Regions from separate parts of the Serratia sp. GW822-FHT06E05 genome, predicted to be linked through region 1. Evidence: predicted binding sites of a transcription regulator. Region 1 holds the regulator's gene; the other holds the start of a gene.

Region 1 (3,131 bases):
GATCAGAGCAAAGAAGACAAGCCATGGGCAAAATCTCAGGTCTGCCAGGCGATGATCAAAGATGGCAAGGTCGCCGATATGGAGCACCAGCCAAGCTACTTCGGAGTAGAAGTCAGCCAATTGGTGAAAGCGCATGGGATCGACAGAATGCAAGCCTGGCAGGATGGCCTGAAAGATGCCAAAAACGCCAAGGCCTTTGCTACCCAGCGTGTCGGGGTTAACTTCTGGGATACGCTGTATTGGGGCGGGTTCGACAGTGCCAATGACTGGGCGAACAAGGGCTACGAACTGATCCTTTCAAACCCGGATTATGTCTACATGGACTTCCCGTATGAGGTGAACCCGGACGAGCGTGGTTACTACTGGGGAACGCGTTTCAGCGATGAACAGAAAATGTTCAGCTTTGCGCCAAACAACCTGCCGCAAAACGCCGAAACCTCGGTTGATCGCGATGGTAATCACTTTACCGCCAAGAGCGACAAGCCCTGGCCGGGGGCTTACGGTATTTCCGCGCAGATGTGGAGCGAAACCCAGCGTACCGACGAGCAAATGGAGTACATGATCTTCCCTCGTTCGCTGTCGGTGGCCGAGCGCGCATGGCACCGGGCAGCGTGGGAGCAGGATTACCGGGCGGGCCGGGAGTATAAAGGCGGCGAAACCCACTTCATCGATACCAAGAAGCTGGACCGCGATTGGCTGCGCTTTGCCAACCTGCTCGGTCAGCGTGAGCTGGCAAAACTGGACAAAGGTGGTGTGAACTATCGGTTGCCGGTGCCAGGCGCCCGAGTGGTGGGAGGCAAGCTGGAAGCCAATATTTCGCTGCCGGGACTGGGCATTGAATATTCCACCGACGGCGGCAAGCAGTGGCAGCGTTACGATGCCAAGGCCAAGCCAAGTGTTAGCGGTGAGGTACTGATCCGTGCAGTCAGCCCGGACGGCAAGCGTTATAGCCGCGCCGAGAAAGTGTAACTCCTGAACAACGGCCCGTCTGTTCGCAGGCGGGCCGTTGTTACTTGACCAGGGCAGCGTCCGGCGTAATCGGACATGAATTCGACTATCGGGTGCGTTTTTTCCGGGATTGCCGGTACCTGTTAATACCGAACCAAGCTCTGTTGCTCATCCGCGTGTCGGCGGGTGGGGGAGTGCTGAGAGTGTAAGTGGGAAGCGAGAGAAGTGCTGTAGAGAAGTGCCGCTGCAATTGTTGTATTTAACGTTGTGAACTTTCCCCGGCCTGTCCGGGGATTTTTTATCCTATTATCGCAGGCACAAAAAAACCGCCGTTAAGGCGGTTCTCAATGCCGGTTAGGACATTATTTTTTGTCGTGCAGGGTGTCGTCTTCGCGGCAGTCACCGGTCTCACAGTGGCCGTACAGGTACAGGCTGTGGTTGGTGAGCTTGATGCCGTGTTGTTTGGCGATATCACGCTGACGCACTTCGATAGACTCATCGCTGAATTCGATCACTTTGCCGCAATCCAGGCAAATCAGGTGATCGTGGTGATGTTGCTGGGTCAATTCGAACACGGACTTGCCGCCTTCGAAGTTGTGACGGGTCACAATGCCGGCATCATCAAATTGGTTCAGTACGCGGTAAACCGTAGCCAGGCCAATTTCTTCGCCCATATCTATCAGTTTTTTGTACAGATCTTCCGCACTGACGTGATGGCATTCCGGATTTTGCAGTACTTCCAGGATTTTGAGTCGCGGAAGCGTGACTTTTAAGCCGGCCTTCTTCAATGCGGTGTTGTTGTCAGTCATGCGGATTCAGTCCTGTTACTATGCTAATCAAGTTGAGGCGTTCTCGCCTTTGGCATCGGTCGGCACAAAGAGTTAATTGCGTCTCATTATAGAACCGGTTGCTCTAAATGGAAACCGCCGGTTGTTAACAAAGCTATAATTGCACAATTGCATGTTATACATGCAACGTCTTGATGAATGGGATAAACCGAAAACTCAGTCTACCTTGATGGTGTGGGAAGTTACAAATCTGTAGCTTCTATTGCAGTAATTTGTACTGCCAATGATGGCCCTGCCGGCACACTATGCACTTTGCAGGGCTTTTGTTCAACCTTTGGCGTTACCCGACGATTTCGGCCAGGCTCAGCTCTTCGACGATTTGTTTTACCCAGCCTTCAACACGTTCGTTGGTCAGCTCAGGTTGGCGATCTTCGTCAATGGCCAGGCCGATGAAATGGCTGTCGTTGGCCAAGCCTTTGGACGCTTCAAAGTGGTAACCCTTGGTTGGCCAGTGGCCTACGATCGCGGCGCCACGCGGTTCAATGATGTCGCGAATGGTACCCATCGCATCACAGAAATACTCTGCGTAGTCTTCCTGATCGCCACAGCCGAACAGCGCAACCAGCTTGCCGTTGAAGTCAATTTCTTCCAGCGTTGGGAAGAAATCGTCCCAGTCGCACTGCGCTTCGCCGTAGTACCAGGTTGGGATACCGAGCAGCAGGATATCGAAAGCTTCCAGATCTTCTTTGCTGCTTTTGGCGATGTCATGAATTTCAGCTACCTCTTTACCAAACTGCTGCTGAAGAATTTTCTGGATCATCTTGGCAATGTTTTCGGTATTGCCAGTGTCGCTGCCAAAGAAAATGCCTACATTAGCCATATCGCGTATAACCTTTAAATTCAATAAATTGCATTCACGATGTTAGCGTTGACTACGATAACACCGATTAAAATGATGCCATGGCAAGAGATTATCTCTTACCGGTAAGTGCGTATCATGCCAGAAATTTACCCCGGGTATTTATCACTTTAATGCGATGCCGGGTGGAATAAAGCGGTGTTGATCGGGCGTCATCCTTAACGCCGCGCCGCATGTGCGGCTGCAATGATCAATGTTCTGGCTGCTCGTCCGCCAGTTGTGCCAGCAGCATTTGCTCAATAAGCTCGCTGCGGCTGATATTACGCTGTTCCGCCAGTTTGTTCAGGGCGTCCACCGCATCCGCATTGATCTTCAGTTCCACACGCCGTAAGCCACGGACTTTATCGCGTCGAAGCTGATTACGCTTATTGATTCTAAGCTGTTCATCTCGGGATAGCGGGTTGGTTTTCGGGCGCCCCGGACGGCGTTCATCTGCGAACAGATCCAGCGTCGTGCGATCCGTTTGTTCTTTTGCC
Region 2 (3,131 bases), on a different contig from region 1:
TTTTACGCCGTGGCAAACGCAGACCATTAACTTCTCGCCCTTGCAGTCGAATCGAACCGCTAACCGTTGCTCCGACCGGCAGCGTGCCCAGAATGGCGGCGGCGGTCAGTGATTTGCCGGAACCCGATGCGCCCAGCAGGCATAAACGTTCACCTGCATGCAAAGTGAAGCTCAGATCGTGGATCTTGACCTCTGCGTTCAGTGAGAGCGTCAGGTGTTCTACGGTAAGTAACGGCGGGGTTTGGCTTTCCATTAATGCATCTGTGCTGGTTTATTATGATATGTAATAACATAACATTTCAGCCTCTGAAATGACCAGCGGATTAATGAAATACTTTGAAATAGGCTAAAGTGGGTTAACCAAGGTATAATACTCAGGGTTTTGTTGGCAGGTTGGTCCTATCGGTGAGAACGCTTATTTTCATTTTGTGCATGGCCGGTTATCTGCTGGTGTTGAGTTACCTTGGCGTGTTTGTCACTGATAAAATATGTGAAAAATCAGAAAACTATACCAAGGTCTGCCGTCTTGTCGATATCTCGGAACCCCATATCCCACGCTAAATCTCGGCCGTCAGCCTAAATAATCTGCGGTAATTAACGGTGTCAGCACCCCCGACAGAACGGCTAACGTAGCCCATTGTCGCCACCCTAAGCGCGCAAACCAATCTTGACGAAGAGGTGGCGTTGCAAGTTGACCCAGTACGATGGGGCCGGTGAGCAATACAGTCAGAAGAATAAAAACCAACCCTCGGCTCCAGATATTGAACTCGCTATGCATCACGTTGGCGTAATAAATCCGCATCAGAATATAATAGGCCAGCATCATCCAGGCAAAGTTAGCGCGTTTTTTGAGCAGGTGGTAAAGCATGAACCCGATAAATAGGCTGTGGCATGCGGAGATCAGTGGAGCTTCAAAAGGGTGTCTGACGCAGACGTTGTATACCGCCAGGTAGATATTAAAGATCAGTAGGGCATACACGGTATATATATACCAGCCATAGATAACCTTCAGTTTTTTGGGGGTTGGCGAGATTGGGCAATATTCCGGTATCATTGGAGCCTCCTGAGCTGACTAGCGTTATAACATTCAAAAACTAAATGGAATTTAAACGCTAAACAGGCTTTATTTTACCCTCTGTCGGGAACTAATCAGGGCCTGTCAGGTCTGTTGAAACCATAAGGTTTAGGGTGTTTTCCCATCGAAAAATAATGGCAACTTATTGATATGAAAGAGTATAAAAACGAACGTTTCACCATGTATCTGCTGTTTGCCACGCTGGGGTTTTATTTCTTTCTGCCACCTATGGTGGTCGCTTTATTTTGTCAGTGGTTCAATCTCAATCCCTTTAATGTCATTCGGTTTTGGCATATTAATCCCTTTTCTGCCGAACGAGGAATACCCCTTTATCAAACCTTTATATACATACTCATTTTATGGGGGGCAGCGAATATTTTGCTTGGCGCTATCCTGCTGGTGGTGAGCCGTTTGCATAAATGGTTTATTAAACGACCACGCTGAGCGTTGTTGCCGCTGGATGAGCAAAAAGAGGTGGATTGAAACTCCGCACTAAAGGATAATGATAGTCGTTATCATCTATGGGTGCCAGTCGAGAGGAAAAGGTTTGTCTCCTTATGCGCTCTTCCGAACTGGCACGACATTGCTTACATCTATTCCTGTTTACTTGCCAGCCTAGTGCTGGCTTTTTTTATTGTTATCTTTCAATCGACTAATTCCCTATTCAGCCCATGGTTTATTTGCCGTGCAGATTGCTTTGCTTGCTTATAAAAAGGCATAGAGGCTTGAAAATTTTTATCGATAAAGATAATAATTATCATTAATATTTCACTTAATTTACATACAACACACCGATATAACCTCTGCACAGCGTTGTTAATCCGCGTTGATGACAGGGCCTTTGGGTGTCATTTAATGTTTTTTACTGGGGATTACAGGTATGCCGACGATTTTTCCTGTCAAACGGTCACGGGTTTTGTGTGCGTTTGCGATGTTCCTGCCGCTGGTGTCTTTCGCTGAGGATACTCTGGTTGTCACTGCTAAACCCGCTGATACGGCGGAAGCTGCGACGCACGGCTATCAAGCCACGACCAGCCAGGGGGCGACAAAAACCGATAAACCTTTGATCCTGACTGCACAGTCCGTTTCGGTGGTGACGCGCCAACAAATGACCGACCAGAATACCCAAACGGTTAACGATGCCCTGAAATATACACCTGGTGTTTTCACTAACTTCGCCGGTGGTGCAACGCGCTATGACACCATTGCGTTACGTGGTTTTCACGGTGGCGACGTTAATAACACCTTCCTTGATGGTCTGCGGTTATTGAGTGACGGCGGCACCTATAATGCCTTGCAGGTTGACCCCTGGTTCCTGGAACGCATCGACGTTATCAAAGGGCCTTCATCGGTCATGTACGGGCAAAGCATTCCGGGCGGGTTGGTCGCTTTGACCTCCAAGCGCCCCCAGTTTGCCACGGAAGGGCACGTTAACCTGATGGCAGGCAATAACTACACCCAGGGTGGCGCTTTCGATGTGACCGGCGCGCTGTCGGAACAGTGGGCTTATCGGTTGACCGGGATGACGCGCAGCAGCGAAACCATGTATGACCATCAACGTGAGGAACGCTATGCCATTTCACCGTCATTACTGTGGCAGCCGGATGAAAATACTTCGCTGCTGCTGAAAGCTTACCTGCAAAAAGATCCCTCTGGCGGTTATCACAGTGCGGTACCGGCAGATGGCAGCCTTTATTCCAGTTCCGGTGACAAGCTGGGGCGTGGCTTCTTTGATGGCGAGAGCAGCCGCAATGTGTTCAAACGTTGGGAACAGATTTACAGCTACGCTTTCTCGCACAGTTTTAACGACGTTTGGTCATTCCGCCAGAACGCCAGCTACACCCACTCCAATGTTGAATTACAGCAGGTGTACCAGATTGGCTGGAATGACGATCACAGCCTGTTGAATCGCTATTACAGCGGTTCAGCCACTTCGCTGGATGCCTTCGCCGTTGATAACCAGTTGGAAGCCGATTTTGCGACCGGGCTGCTGGATCATAAGGTGATGCTGGGTTTGGATTACCAGCGCCTGCGTAATAATTTGTGGGATGAGTCT

The links. Region 1 encodes Fur, which represses iron uptake genes when iron is present. Its sites were predicted from a motif close to ATAATAATGAGAACNACTATCAA; they were not measured.
Region 2: a site for Fur is predicted at 1,820-1,842, ahead of AC1RKC_RS07900 (TonB-dependent siderophore receptor). Genes of this name have one in related genera too.

Annotation. Positions count from the first base shown of each region.
Region 1 is NZ_JBXALM010000007.1:45,767-48,897, reverse strand. It holds gene AC1RKC_RS16450 (beta-N-acetylhexosaminidase) at 1-969, shown strand, start outside; gene fur (ferric iron uptake transcriptional regulator) at 1,311-1,757, opposite strand; gene fldA (flavodoxin FldA) at 2,077-2,616, opposite strand; gene ybfE (LexA regulated protein) at 2,846-3,131, opposite strand, start outside.
Region 2 is NZ_JBXALM010000002.1:68,763-71,893, reverse strand. It holds gene AC1RKC_RS07915 (ATP-binding cassette domain-containing protein) at 1-253, opposite strand, end outside; gene AC1RKC_RS07910 (hypothetical protein) at 572-1,054, opposite strand; gene AC1RKC_RS07905 (hypothetical protein) at 1,226-1,519, shown strand; gene AC1RKC_RS07900 (TonB-dependent siderophore receptor) at 1,956-3,131, shown strand, end outside.